2 regions of the Halalkalibacter kiskunsagensis genome follow, and region 1 is predicted to be linked to the other one. Evidence: riboswitches for the same ligand, from Rfam matches in the RefSeq annotation. Region 1 holds a riboswitch; the other holds the start of a gene.
What was found. Region 1 has a riboswitch for S-adenosylmethionine ahead of SLH51_RS23700 (homoserine dehydrogenase). Riboswitches for the same ligand answer to the same signal wherever they lie in the genome.
Positions count from the first base shown of each region.

Region 2: linked by a shared signal. The riboswitch ahead of metK (methionine adenosyltransferase) and the one ahead of SLH51_RS23700 (homoserine dehydrogenase) in region 1 are both predicted to bind S-adenosylmethionine.

Region 1 is NZ_JAXBLX010000076.1:2,567-10,426, forward strand. It holds gene aspS (aspartate--tRNA ligase) at 1-1,272, shown strand, start outside; SAM riboswitch class I at 1,332-1,445, shown strand; gene SLH51_RS23700 (homoserine dehydrogenase) at 1,513-2,742, shown strand; gene SLH51_RS23705 (hypothetical protein) at 2,719-3,024, opposite strand; RNA gene ssrS (6S RNA) at 3,170-3,347, shown strand; gene SLH51_RS23715 (tRNA threonylcarbamoyladenosine dehydratase) at 3,512-4,273, shown strand; gene SLH51_RS23720 (RsfA family transcriptional regulator) at 4,439-5,065, opposite strand; gene SLH51_RS23725 (replication-associated recombination protein A) at 5,351-6,622, opposite strand; gene SLH51_RS23730 (YczE/YyaS/YitT family protein) at 6,788-7,483, shown strand; gene cymR (cysteine metabolism transcriptional regulator CymR) at 7,428-7,847, shown strand.
Region 2 is NZ_JAXBLX010000008.1:106,710-114,569, reverse strand. It holds gene SLH51_RS06655 (glycosyltransferase family 4 protein) at 1-767, shown strand, start outside; gene pckA (phosphoenolpyruvate carboxykinase (ATP)) at 843-2,423, opposite strand; gene SLH51_RS06645 (hypothetical protein) at 2,726-3,100, shown strand; SAM riboswitch class I at 3,303-3,414, shown strand; gene metK (methionine adenosyltransferase) at 3,576-4,781, shown strand; gene SLH51_RS06635 (DUF1540 domain-containing protein) at 5,060-5,215, shown strand; gene SLH51_RS06630 (gamma carbonic anhydrase) at 5,307-5,834, opposite strand; gene SLH51_RS06625 (alpha/beta hydrolase) at 5,941-6,723, shown strand; gene SLH51_RS06620 (tetraprenyl-beta-curcumene synthase family protein) at 6,805-7,860, shown strand; gene SLH51_RS06615 (hypothetical protein) at 7,857-7,860, opposite strand, start outside.

The DNA.
Region 1 (7,860 bases):
ACACCAGAGGGAGCGCGTGATTATCTTGTGCCAAGTCGTGTACACCATGGTGAGTTTTACGCGCTGCCACAATCACCACAACTCTTTAAGCAACTACTAATGGTTTCTGGTTTCGAACGTTACTATCAAATTGTTCGTTGCTTCCGTGATGAGGACCTTCGTGCCGATCGTCAACCTGAATTTACACAAGTCGATATTGAAACATCGTTCATGGATAAAGAAGACTTACTTGCGATGACAGAGAAAATGATGGCGAAAATTATGAAGGAAACAAAAGGGATAGAGGTATCATTGCCGTTTCCACGTCTTACGTACGATGAAGCAATGAATCGTTTTGGATCAGATAAACCAGACCTTCGTTTTGGAATGGAGTTAATTGAACTATCAGATGTTGTGAAGGGTTCTGAGTTTAAAGTATTCAAAAGTGCACTGGCGTCTGGTGGAACAGTTAAAGGATTGAACTTGAAAGGTGGAGCAGATAAGCTTTCACGTAAAGATATCGATGCTCTTACTGACTTTGTAAAGCAATTCGGTGCTAAAGGGTTAGCATGGTTAAAAGTTGAAGAAGAAGGACTAAAAGGCCCAATTGCGAAGTTCTTTGATGAGGATGTAGCATCTGGTCTTCAAAGTGCACTAGGTGCAGAAACAGGAGACTTATTATTCTTTGGAGCAGATAAGAAGCAAGTTGTCTTTGATAGCCTTGGTGCACTACGATTGAAGTTTGGAAAACAGTTTGACTTAATTGATCAAAGCCAATTTAACTTCCTTTGGGTAGTTGATTTTCCTCTTGTAGAATATGATGAAGAAGCAAAACGTTATGTTGCTTTGCACCATCCGTTTACAAGCCCGGTAAAAGAAGATATGGAACTTCTTGCATCTGACCCAGGAAGCGTACGTGCAAATGCTTATGATCTTGTGTTGAATGGATATGAGCTAGGTGGGGGATCACAACGTATTTACCAAAGCGATATTCAAGAGCAAATGTTTAAAGCACTTGGGTTCTCTGAAGAAGAGGCACGTAAGGAATTTGGTTTCTTGTTAGAGGCATTTGAATACGGTACACCGCCACATGGAGGGATTGCACTTGGCTTAGATCGTCTTATTATGCTTTTAGCAGGTCGTACGAATTTACGTGATACGATTGCATTTCCGAAGACTGCAAGTGCTAGTTGTTTACTAACGAATGCGCCTGGTGAAGTAAGTGTTGAGCAATTAATTGACTTAAATTTATCAATTATCGGTAAGAAACAAGAGAAAATGAACTTAGTTTGACAGAAAGTAATAGGTGACGTATAATCACTGTTAATAGAATATGGACGTTTGAATATTCAAACTTATCAAGAGTGGTGGAGGGAACTGACCCGTTGAAGCCCGGCAACCTTTTTGCAAGCCAAGCAAAAAAGGTGCTACTTTCAGCAGAATGATTTTATTCTGAAAGATAAGTAAAGGCAGAAAACCTTTTCTTATCAGGAAAGGTTTTTTGTTTTATTTACGGAGAGAGAGGGACATGAGATGATACGAGTTGGTTTAATTGGGTTTGGGACTGTAGGCGGTGGAGTGTATGAGCGATTACTTCATACAAAAAAGCAAATTAAACAATTATTGAAAAATGAGATTGAAATTTCTGCTATATTGGTTAAGGATCGACAAAAGCGGCGAGCTGAAAATGTAGATACATTTGTGACAACTAGCTGGGATGAGTTTTGCGAAAGAGCTGAATTTGATGTTATTTTTGAAGCGATTGGGGGGATTGAACCAGCTTTCACCTATACGGCAAGGTGGTTGGAAAAAGGGGTACCGGTCATTAGCGCAAATAAGAAATTAGTGGCCGAAAGAGGAGAAATTTTAGAACACCTAGCAGTTGATCATTGTACTTATTATGGATACGAAGCAGCTGTTGCGGGGGGAATTCCGATTATTAATTCCTTAAAAGGTAATCTTACAACTACACCTATAACGAGAGTATCTGGCATATTAAATGGAACAACAAACTACATGTTAACAGAAATGATTGAAAATCATCGTAGCTTCACTGAGGTGTTATTGGAGGCGCAAGAGCTTGGCTACGCTGAAGCTGATCCTACTGATGATATTGAAGGATTTGATGCCTGGTATAAAATCCGAATACTCAGTCGTTTATGTTTTGGTACTTGGCCATCTGTTACCTCATTTTTTCGAAAAGGTGTAGCAAACATTGAAGATTGGCATGTTGAAGTGGGAGAACGCCTTGGTTTTAAAGTAAAGCTAATTGCCGAGGCGTGGAGGAGCGATTTAGGAGTGAAAGGTCGTGTGACTCCAGCTTTTCTATCACCAACTGAACCTTTAGCAAATGTTAGAGGAGTTACGAATGGCATTTCTTTAGAAGGGGATTTCGTTGATCAACTTCTTTTTCTAGGACCAGGAGCCGGAAAGGAAGCAACAGCAAATAGCATGGTGGAGGATTTTATTTTCCATGAACGTACGACAAATGCAATAAGAGTAACAAAAGAGGGAAAAAGGGAACAAGCTGAGTCCTGTATTCATTCCTTTGTATTTATCAATCATGCAGATCGAAATCGAGCTTTGGAATGGGTAAAGCAAGAGGGGATTGCTGTGATTGATACATATGCTCATCATGAGGGGGAAGGTTGGATCGTATCAAGTAACAACTCATCCCCTTTTGAAACGTATCCTATTTATGGTGACATATCAAAAAGGAAACGAGAAAAGACCATTCATTCAGCGCAATTCGGGGCGTTCTGATTTAAGCTTTTGATAGGCACTTACTAATGAATAGGCATCATCTTTAATATAATAAGTGCGAACCCCCCGGTTCGTGTGTAAATACAAAAAACCCATCGCATCTTGTTCCGGCTTTTTTCTATAGGAAATGTCAAAGATTGCGGTTAATGGAAATGTATCATCTTTGACGATTAGCTCATTGTCAAATAACTTCATATCAAATGATGTTTCAATGATACGTTTTTCGGTCCAACCAATTTCTTGGTGAATTTCAACACATCTTTGAGTAGCGAGTAAATTCATATTGGGCTCACCTCTCATCCATAAATTATTTAGGTAAACTGTAACATAGGGAATGAGAAATTACCAAATGATTAAATGGTCGAATATTCTGACTACGTCATTGACATTCTAATCTAGGCTTGATAGAATGTATGTAAGCAAGTAAGATTTCCTAAGATGTACGTATGCATCTATGTTTTGAGCCAACAGAATTTGAACGGGAGCTTGCGTTATAAATGGGATTACAAGCCTTCATGAATGGAAGTAAGAACATTTATACAAAGCACCCACCTGCGTAGGAGCAGGTTCAAAACTATAAGTAAAACGGCATTATTGGGATTTCTTACTTTATAGAATGAAAGATCACAACTTCTCTATCGGAGGTTGTTTTTTTTGTATTAAGAATGAACTAGGTGTATTTTGTAAACCCTTCTAAATGAACTTAGACTTTTAGTATTTGCTATGGTATAGTCAATTCCGATAATACCGTTTGGAAGGGGCAAGGAGAATGTTGCATCAATTTTCACGAAATGAACTTGCGATTGGGCATGATGGATTAGCTCAATTACAAAATAGTACTGTGGCCGTTTTAGGTATTGGAGGAGTAGGCTCTTTCTCAGCTGAGGCACTAGCTCGTTCGGGAGTTGGTAGGTTAGTGCTTGTTGATAAAGATGATGTTGACATCACAAATGTAAATAGACAGATCCATGCATTATTATCAACAGTGGGTAGACAAAAAGTTGAATTAATGAAAGAACGAATTCAAGATATTAATCCAGAATGTGAAGTTATTGCTTTAAAAATGTTTTATACAGAAGAAACGTACGAACAGTTTTTTAGCTATGGGTTAGATTATGTAATTGATGCTAGTGATACGATTAGTTATAAAATTCATTTAATGAAACAATGTCTTGAACGCAAAATCCCGATTATTTCTAGTATGGGAGCAGCCAATAAAATGGATCCAACTCGCTTGCGTATTGCTGACATTTCTAAAACAAGTCATGATCCAATTGCAAAGGTTATCAGAACTCGCTTACGTAAAGATGGGATTAGAAAAGGAATCGAAGTAGTATTCTCTGATGAACAACCAATCAAAATTAGGGAGGATATCCGTCAAGAGATTGTTTCAGAAGCAGCGGAACAAGGAAGTATTCGCAAAGCTAAAATGCCGCCATCATCGAATGCATTTGTTCCTTCTGTAGCGGGGCTGATTATGGCTGGACATGTTATTACGAACCTTTTAAAAGAAATTGAAATTAATCGGTAAAAAAAAAAGGTCTGTCTCATAAGCCGAAAAAGAGGCGGCAATGGCTCCGTTCGCTACTCGCATTGAGAGGAAAAAAACCACTCCTCTCAATGCTTTTAAAAGATGTAGCGACTAGCTCATTGCTTCAAGGTACCTTTTTGTACATTCTCTCTATTAGGTTAGTTCTTATTTAGCTAGCTTTTCAAGGTTTCCATTCTTGTCCATCTTGAATGCTGCGGTAGAAAGAGACTCCTCGTCTTCTAAAATTGCCATACGTCTTGCGCGATTCATAATTTGAATAAGAGATTGGTAATCCTCTTCAATAATACTATTATCCTGTTTTATTTTCTTTAACTCTCGTTCAAGTTCGCGGTTACGTAATTCCAGTTCTTTATTTTCTTTTACAAGCTTTTCATTTTCTCGTTGTAAAGTTGGTGATTGCGCATTTGTATGCATGACAGTTTGTAAATACTCAATGACAGATTCTAAAGACATCTCACTATCTAGTGATTGGTTCATTCGTTCTATACTAGCTTGAGGTGACCACATTGGTCTCATTTGAGGATAATATGAGAAGGAAGCAGCCCGTTTTCTTTCTTTACGTTCTTTCTTCGCTTCAGCAATTTGTTTCATATAGCGATTGCGAACAACCGCATTCCAACGAAATCCACAAGCTGCAGATGTACGGTTTAATTCATCGCCCACTTCATCAAAGGCACGTAACTGTGTACTACCTTCCGTTATATGTTTTAATACAGTTTCAGCTAACAAAACATCATCTTCATGTGACCAAGCATCTTGTCTAACTTTCATTCTTGTCATCTCCTTTAATAATTTTTCTATCTAGTTGATACAAAGTCTGTCCAGAAAAGCGAACCTTTATACAAGGATGATAGAAAAAAGGGATTATTTAGGAGTTGGAAAGGAGAAAGGCTACAGTTACAAGAGCAAAATGTAAGGGGGATATCAAACAAGTGATAGTTATTTAAGGTAGAAATCTACAAAGCTATTTACAATTATGAAAGTTACTACAACTATTATGAAGAGGTTGAATACTAGAATTTGCTCTAGATATCAACCTCTATTTTTAACCGTAGTTTATTCATTCTTTTGAAGTCGATCATAAATTTCGGCTAATGTACGTTCGAATTTACCTGTACGTTTCGGTTCGTAATAGGCTGTATTTTTTAACTTGTCAGGTAAATATTGTTGTTTTACCCAGCCATGTTCAAAGTCATGAGGATATTTGTAATCGACTCCGCGTCCAAGTTGTTTTGCCCCTTGATAATGGGCATCTTTTAAGTGTTTCGGAACATCTCCCACTTTGCCACTACGAATATCTGCTAAAGCGGCATCAAGTGCAGTATAGGCAGAATTCGATTTTGGTGATAAACAAAGTTCGATCACAGCATTTGCCAAAGGAATCCGCGCTTCTGGAAATCCAAGGCGCTCTGCTGCCTCAATTGCTGATAGAATACGTGACCCTGCTTGAGGATTACCTAGTCCAATATCTTCATAGGCGATGACGAGGAGCCTCCTATTAATACTTACTAAATCACCTGCTTCAATTAATCTGGCTAAGTAATGAAGAGCAGCATTGACGTCGCTTCCTCGTATCGATTTTTGAAAGGCTGACAGAACGTCGTAATGAGCGTCACCGTCTTTATCATGGTGGAAGCTTTTCTTTTGAATGGATGCTTCTGCTGCGGATAAAGAAATTGTTTTTTCTCCAGATGGATCTGGAAAGGTTGAGAGGATTGCTAATTCTAAGCCGCTTAAAGCTGATCGAACGTCGCCACCACATGCTTGCGCTAAGTGAGTAAGAGCTTCTTCACTAATGTTTATATTATCAACTCCATACCCATTTTTCTTATCATGAAGGGCACGTTGTAAGGCATGTTTAATATCTGTGACGCTAAGCGGCTCAAGTTCAAATATTTGACAGCGACTACGAATTGCTGGATTAATAGAATGGAATGGATTTGTCGTTGTTGCCCCTATTAATATAAGAAGTCCATTTTCAAGATAGGGTAACAAAAAATCTTGTTTTCCTTTATCTAAGCGATGTACTTCATCGAGTATTAATATAAGTTGACCGTACATTTTTGCTTCTTCTACAGCAATCTCCATGTCTTTTTTGTTATGAACAACTGCATTAAGCATTTTAGATGGAGTGCCCGTTGAACCAGCAATAGCACTTGCAATTGATGTTTTTCCAATACCAGGAGGGCCATAAAGAATCATTGAAGATAACTGCCCGACATCAACCATTCTTCTTAGTAGCTGCCCTTGGCCAATTAAGTGTTGTTGTCCGATAATATCTTCTATTTTCTTAGGTCTCATGCGATATGCGAGTGGTTGTTTTTTCATAAGTATAGCCCCTCTTCTTACAATGCTATTGTTAGTGTAATAGATGAAATCATAAAAGCCAACTATTCGAGGTCGCTCCAAAAGGAAAAAGTACCCTTTTGGAGCGACCTCTATAGATTTTCATGCTATAATGGCAAAGACTTAGATAGAGAGAAGGGATTTCTCTTGGGTAGAGGAGAATATGAAAGAAATAAACGAGTGGATCTTATTCGTTGGGGGACATTTACGATTGGCCTCATGGTTATGTCACTTGGAATTGCTTTAATGATACGTGCAGAACTCGGAGGTGCACCTTGGGATGTGTTACATATTGGACTTACAATCCAATTCGGTCTAACCGTTGGTACTTGGTCTATATTAATGGGTGCGATAATATTAGGGATAACGGCTCTATTAATGAAATCTTTTCCGCAGTTAGGTGCGTTTCTTAACATGGTCATTGTAGGAGTATTTATCGATCTGTTTTTGTGGATCCTACCGTCCCCAGATAGTATAATGTTAAAATTCATAATGCTCTTAGTGGGCATTGTTATTATCGGTTATGGAATTGGCATATATATTGCTCCAGGTTGTGGAGCTGGTCCGCGTGATAGCCTTATGTTGGCATTGCAAATAAAAACAGGCTGGAAAGTACAGTATGTAAGAGTATTAATGGAAATAGTTGTACTGGCAGCTGGCTGGTTTATGGGAGGCACTGTTTTTATTGGGACACTCTTATTTTGTTTTGGAATTGGATCGGTGGTTGGAGTTACTTTGCCACAATGCCAGCGATATTTTGATTCTATATTGAAAAGAGGGAAAACTAATGAAAATTTCAACGAAGGGTCGTTACGGCCTTACCATCATGATGGCGTTAGCTAAACAAGCAGGGGAAGGTCCAATATCATTAAAATCAATTGCAAAAGAATACGATTTATCAGAACATTATTTAGAGCAACTGATTGCCCCACTGCGTAATGCCATGCTTGTCAAAAGTGTACGCGGAGCATATGGTGGCTACATGCTTGCAAAAGATGCAAAAGATATTACCGCTGGTGACATTATCCGCGTATTAGAAGGCCCAATTAGTCCAGTTGAAGTAATGGATGACGAAGAACCAGCGAAACGTAATCTGTGGATAAAAATCCGCGATGCTGTCAAGGATGTACTAGACAACACAACATTAGAAGACCTAGCCACATACGAAGACTCAGGTGATCAAGAGTATTATATGTTTTATATTTAAGAGAATAAGAAAA
Region 2 (7,860 bases), on a different contig from region 1:
ATATCCCTTTTTTGCAAAAATGGTTTTGGATGTATATGAGCTGGTTTCATCGGCCGTTTCACAAAGTATACGTCCCGTCCGAGAGCACGAAAGCTAAATTACTTGCGATGTCGATACATGATCAAATTGAGCTTTGGGGAAGGGGAGTTAACCATATCCTTTTTAACCCAAACAAAAGAGAGAATGAAATAAGGGAAAAATACAAGATAAAACAAAAAAAGATTATATTATATGTTGGAAGAATCGCCCCTGAAAAAGATATTGATATCGTCATGAACACCTTTGAAGCATTGCCTAAACGATGTAGAGAAGATGCACACTTGCTTATTGTTGGAGATGGTCCACTATTAAAAACAATGTCGAATCATAGAAGTGAACACATAACCTTTACAGGCTTCCTAGAAGGAGAAGTATTAGCAAACGCGTATGCTTCAAGTGACCTCTTTTTATTTCCTTCATCTACTGAGACTTTTGGCAATGTTGTATTAGAAGCCATGTCATCCGGACTACCGATTATTGGAGCGAATGTAGGAGGAGTGAAGCACCTCATCACACATGGAGAAAATGGTTTTTTATGTACTGCTAGAGATGTCTGCTCCTTTGCTGAGCATACAATGCAGATGTTAGAAAATGACCAATTACGTACAAATTTTGGTGTGCGCGCACGTCAATTTGCCCTTACACAGTCTTGGGAAGAAATATTTGCCCGGCTCATTTTGAGTTATGAAGATGTAATTACTATGACGAAACAACAATTTTCAGCATGAAAGAAGAAGGTCTGCCACAACTGCAACTTATGTAAGTTGGTACCAGTGAGGCAGACCTTTTTTGTGTATTTGAATTTACTTTGGACCAGCTTGTTTTATACGGTCGCTAATGTCATTAAATTTTATGAAATTTTGTTTGAAATTAGTAGCAAGTTGTTGTGCTTTTGTATCATATGCTTTCTTGTCTTCCCATGTATTGCGTGGTTGCAGAACTTTGTCGGGCACCCCTGCGCAATGAAGTGGAATATGCAATCCAAAGACAGGGTCAGTAGTCGTTTCTACCGCTCGTAATTCTCCTGATAAAGCAGCTTGAACCATCGCTCGCGTATATTTAAGATTCATTCGTTCGCCTACTCCATAGGAACCGCCAGACCATCCGGTGTTAACAAGATATACGTCAACATTATGCTGGTCAATATTCTCTCCTAACATCTCTGCATAACGAGCTGCTGGAAGTGGTAAAAATGGTGCACCAAAACATGTTGAGAAGGTTGCCTCTGGAGATGTGATGCCACGCTCGGTACCAGCTAATTTACTCGTGTATCCAGACAAAAAGTGGTACATTGCCTGTTCTTTTGTTAGTTTGCTAATAGGCGGTAGAACTCCAAATGCATCAGCTGTAAGAAAGATGATTGTGTTGGGGTGACCTGCTATACTTGGTATTAACGCATTTGGAATGGCCTCAAGTGGATAGGCAGCTCGAGTATTTTCAGTTAGACAAGTATCATGATAATCTGCTTGACTTGTTTGTTTATCTAAAATGACATTTTCAAGAACGGTACCAAACCTAATCGCATTCCAGATTTGAGGCTCTTTCTCCTCCGTGAGATTAATGCATTTTGCATAACAACCACCTTCGATATTAAACACCCCGTTGTTTGACCAACCATGCTCATCATCACCAATTAATGACCGTTGTGGATCTGCTGAGAGCGTTGTCTTTCCTGTTCCTGATAAACCGAAAAATAAGGCTACATCACCTTCATTGCTCGTGTTGGCTGAGCAGTGCATTGAGAGGACATCTTGTTCAGGAAGTAAGTAGTTCATAATGGAGAAAATCGACTTTTTCATCTCACCTGCATATTCTGTTCCCCCTATTAATACAACACGCTCTTCAAAAGACACAATCACAAATGCCTCTGACCTGGTCCCGTCAATTGTCGGATTTGCTTTAAATGAAGGTGCTGAAATAATCGTAAAGGCTTTGTTTTCATTATCACTTCTTACTTCTGTAGGTCTAATAAATAATTGTCGAGCAAACACTTGGTGCCAAGCAAATTCGTTGATTACTTTTAAAGGCAAACGGTATAATTCGTCTGCCCCCGCATATCCATCTGAGACAAATAGTTCCTCTTTACGACCTAAATGATTGATAACTTTATGGTACAAAGAGGTGAAGACCTCTTTCTCAATAGGTTGGTTCACGCTTCCCCAGTCAATTTTGTCTGCCACAGAAGATTCCTTGACAATGAATTTGTCCTTAGGAGAACGCCCTGTATATGCGCCAGTTTCAACACTAAGTGCACCGGTTGAAGTTAAAGTCCCTTCACCGCGTATTAAAGACTTTTCGATTAGGGAAGAGATTGATAGATTAAGATAAACATTTTCTTGCTTCATTAAATTGGCTAATTCTGATTGTAGGCTTATCGTTTTCATTGTCGCAAAATCCTTTCCTTATTAAATGAATTAATTACCACTTTTAATAAAACTTGTTTATTAGTATAACACATTAAGTTTAATAGTCTATACTATTAAAATTTTTTTTAAAATGTGATACTTTTTGATCCTTAATTAAGCTTCTTGAGAGAAACCAATAGGTGCCTATACTGTCATTGGTCCTTTATTTAAGTGGCTTTGTACGTTAAGTGGAAGAATGATGTGTGTATGTACAAATGACGTTCCTATTTCTCAAGTCTGTGCATACGATGTAGGTAAAGAAAGTAAAGGAGGCGTTTGTGTTGGACCAAGTATCGATGCTTGATCTAGCTACCGTTTCTGCAGTGGTTGCAGCTCTTGTAACTGTGATCGGAAATGCTTTTGGAGTTGAGAAGCGGTATCGAGCTCTTTTAGCGATAGGTATAGCCGGTATCCTTTGGTTTATCCCGAGAGAGTGGGGGGAACAAGTCTTAATGGCTTTGATAATCGGATTAACCGCTAGTGGTGTGTATAGTCAAGTTAAACCAAGAGACAATGAAAATGAACTGATGAGGATGCAAATAAAAGAAGACGTAAAACAGGAGCTAGAACGAGAGCAAGAGCGCATGCGTCGTGAGGAATTAAAACGTAAGCTTCAAGAAGATCCTAATCGAAGAAACGATGATACCCCCTATTAGATGCGAAAGGGGGACCATGAGCATACTTTCTAAAGCAATCGCACACACTAAAATGGTAAAGGAACAATGCTATTTGTCAGGGTGCTCAAAAGTATGTTACGTATATGGTGATCCTAAGAGAGTTCCTCTTTATTATGGAACAATTTAGAAGGAACAGTTGACAGTATACGACATGTGCGATATGATATGCGTCGAACGGATACTCTTATCCTGAGTAGGCGGAGGGACAGGCCCGAAGAAGCCCAGCAACCAACACTCGTAGCCATGAGTGAAAAGGTGCTAACCTGCAAGGCATTTGCCTTGAACGATAAGAGGCTAAAGGTAAACATTCAACCCTTTTCCTCTTTGGAAAAGGGTTTTTATCGTTTATACGTCTTTACAGGTAGGTATTTCCCATTCGGTGGGGCATGAGTGCCGTCTCAAAGAAAGACACATGCTAGTAAAGTAGCAGTGTTTAAAGGAGGAAATGATTAGTATGACAGAATTAAAAAGTAGACGTTTATTTACGTCAGAATCTGTAACGGAAGGGCATCCTGACAAAATTTGTGATCAAATTTCTGATGCGATTCTTGATGCGATTTTAGCAAATGATCCAAATGCGCGTGTTGCGTGCGAAACGTCAGTTACAACAGGACTTGTATTAGTAGCAGGAGAAATTACAACAAGTACGTATGTTGATATTCCAAAAATTGTTCGGGAAACAATCAAAGGAATTGGTTATACTCGTGCGAAATATGGTTTTGACTATGAAACGTGTGCTGTGCTCACTTCAATTGATGAACAGTCAGCAGATATTGCACAAGGGGTTGACAAAGCTCTTGAAGCACGTGAAGGCCAAATGACAGATGAAGAAATCGAAGCAATTGGTGCTGGTGACCAAGGTCTTATGTTTGGGTACGCTAACAATGAAACAAAAGAGCTTATGCCTCTACCTATTTCGTTAAGTCACAAAATTGCTCGTCGTTTAACAGAAGTACGAAAAGATGAAATTCTTCCTTACCTTCGCCCTGATGGAAAAACACAGGTTACGGTTGAGTATGATGAAGATGGCAAACCTGCACGTATTGATACAATTGTTATTTCTACTCAGCATCATCCAGAAGTATCGCTTGAGCAAATTCAACGTAACTTAAAAGAATATGTAATTAATCCAGTCGTTCCACAACAATTGATTGACGAGGATACGAAATATTTTATTAATCCAACTGGTCGTTTCGTAATTGGTGGACCTCAAGGGGATGCTGGTTTAACTGGACGTAAAATCATCGTGGATACATACGGTGGTTACGCACGTCACGGTGGCGGTGCGTTCTCTGGTAAGGATGCGACGAAAGTTGATCGCTCTGGTGCATACGCTGCACGATATGTTGCGAAAAACATTGTTGCTGCCGGTCTTGCTGATAAATGTGAAGTGCAGCTCGCTTATGCTATTGGCGTTGCTCGTCCGGTATCCATCTCAATTGATACGTTTGGAACAGGGAAAGTTTCAGAAGAGTCACTTGTTACGCTAGTTCGTGACAACTTTGACCTTCGTCCAGCAGGGATTATAAAAATGCTTGACCTTCGTCGTCCGATCTACAAGCAAACAGCAGCTTACGGTCACTTCGGTCGTACAGATGTGGAATTACCATGGGAGCAAACAAATAAGGCTGCTGCTTTAAAAGAGCAAGCTGGACTATAGGAACATAGAAGAGACAGTCTCATTTTGAGACTGTCTGTTTTTTTTGTAGAGAGTTTAGCTTGGCGGGAAGAAAGAAGGGGAGAGTTCGACTAAGAAGAATGAGCTTTGGGTTTATCTAAACTTGATTTTTACAATAAATGTAATTTCGTGCCGGGAACTAATCGGATAATTGCAGCTGTATACTTGATCCTTTACAAAAGGACATGCAAATAAAGCAAGTCCTTTTGTATGGAGTGTCCCTCTTCTGGTCAAAATGTAAGTAAGAGGGGGTGAGTAAGTTGGCACAAGATGTATTATGTGAAGTAAACAACTGTGTATATTGGGCTCAGGGCAATCAGTGTGATGCAGACAGAATTTATGTAGTAAGTCATACAGGCAAAGAAGCGGAAAAACAAGAAGAGACTGACTGTAAGACATTTGAACCTCAACATTAATTAGTTATAGAAAAGAGCGACGCACTCGCTCTTTTCTATTTCTATTATTGATAATAATAATCAATGTTATTCAAAATAGGCTAAAAATATTCTATTTGCTATTGTTCTCTTTCAATACTTGCTTATAATGTTGTCCTTTTTCAACATATTCACGTCGAATACGCGCCATGTCATCAAGATCTACTTGAGTTAAGTCGCGGATAACTTTAGCGGGCCTACCAAAAGCCATAGAGTGAGCAGGAATCTTTTTTCCCGGGGGGACAAGGCTGCCTGCTCCTATAAAAGCGCCTTCCCCAATCTCAGCTCCATCTAGAACGATTGATCCCATACCAATTAAGGCTTTTTTACGAATTGTACAACTATGTAACATGACTTGGTGACCGACCGTTACATCATCTTCAATAATTAGTGGGTATTTCGGGCTTTGATGAAGCATAGATTGATCTTGAATGTTAACGCGATCACCAATAATTGTAGGAGAAACATCTCCTCGAATAACTGTTTGAAACCAAATACTCGATTTTTCTCCAATTGTAACATCTCCAGAAATAGTCACACCATCCGCAATGAAGGCGCTAGGAGCAATGGAAGGAAATTTATCTTGATATTGATAAATCATGAAGTCACATCCTTTTCGTTTAGTAATAAAATCGCTATACTTATTTTAACGTATATTTGCAGGTCATGTCCTTTTTTCAAATTGATTTGCTAAGGAGGAACGCATTATGTGGAAATGGGAAGTGGCTGATCCAAGAGGTGTCGTTGTTGTTGTTCATGGTGCAGGAGAACACCATGGAAGATATCAATGGCTAGCGCAAAAATGGAATAGTCATGGTTTAGATGTTGTAATGGGGGATCTCCCCGGTCAAGGGAAAACAAGAGGGAAACGCGGGCATATCCAATCATTTAACCAATATTTAGATTCGGTGGAGGAGTGGATTGAGGAAGCTCGAATAAAAGGGTTGCCGGTCTTCTTACTAGGACATAGTATGGGTGGACTTGTTGTCATCCGTACGCTCATGGAGCGAAATAATGCGATGATCGAGGGAGTGATCTTATCTTCACCTTGCTTAGGCTTAAGCGAGCCACCAGCAAAAACAAAAGAGCTTGCTACGAAAATAATGCATCGAATCACACCTGCATTGAGTCAGAATTCAGGAATTCGCTCTGAATTGGTAACACGTAATGAAGACATACGTGAACAATATTTAAAAGATGAGTTACGTGTCAGTAAAGTTTCAGCAAGGTGGTATCAAGAGTTATCGAAAGCAATGCGTCTGGCTCACAGGTATCCGGAAAAATTTCCGAACATACCTCTCTTTGTTTTGCAATCTGGTGAGGACTATGTAGTAAATAAATATGATGTTAGGGATTGGTTCAATCAGTTAACTTTAACAGAGAAATATTATAAAGAGTGGGATGGGCTTTACCATGAAGTGTTTAACGAACCAGAAAGAGAAGATGTTTTCCGTCATGCTGTGGGATTTGTAAATTTATTGATCCCATAGTAACTGTCGATTTGTTGTCATTGTAAGTCACCTATGATTGTGCTAAGGTTCTTATTATGAAATTGACGAGGAGGAAAGCTGTTGAACGCTCCGACAAAACCAATCCCATTGCTGATGAATATTTACAAAGAAGTGATTCCGACGGTCCACAAATATTTCGATCCGTGGAAGCAGAAAGCGGCAACAATTCCCGACTCCGAGCTCAGAGCCCAAGCACTTGATTCCCTTGAAAAAAAAGAGTTTCATTGTGAAGGGGGAGGAGTTTACGGACTTGTGGCAAAAGACCGCTTTGATGACTTGATTCAGTTTATTATTGCTTATCAAATAGCTTGTGACTACCTTGATAATCTATGTGATCGAAGTCCATCTTTAGATCCTAATGATTTCCGTTTGCTTCATCAAGCTCTCCTAGATGCACTAACGCCAGGTGCAGAGTTAAAGAATTACTATCAATATAGGGCTGAACAAGAGGATGGTGGGTATCTACATGCCTTGGTAAAAACGTGCCAAGATATTCTTGTAACGTTTCCAGCTTTCGATAAGGTAAGAGCTGGAATGTTGGAACTAAGTGGATACTACGGTGACTTACAAGTACATAAACATGTGAAAAAAGAAGACCGGATCCCAAGACTTGAAAGTTGGTTTGAACTGCACCGTCATAAAGTGCCTGACATGACTTGGTATGAGTTTTCAGCTTGTGCAGGGTCGACTCTCGGTATTTATACACTAGCAACCTATGCAACGAAATCCGATCTAACCGAAGAAACGGCCAATATTTTAAAAGAAGGGTACTATCCATGGATTCAAGGTCTCCATATTCTGTTAGATTACTTTATTGATCAAGAAGAAGATATTGCAGATGATGAATTAAATTTCTTGTTTTATTATGAAAATGAAGAGGAAATGATCGAACGTTTTCGTTTATTTGTTGAGAAATCTGAAGAATTGATCTCTAGGTTACCAGATCCGAAATTTCATAAAATGATTATTCGAGGAATTATTGCGATTTATATATCTGATGAAAAAGTACAAAAAGACAAAGAGATGAAAAAGAAGTCCAAGAAGATGATTAAGATGGGTGGTTTACCAACACTTTTATTTTATCTAAATAGTTGGATGTATCGACGTGAACGTTAA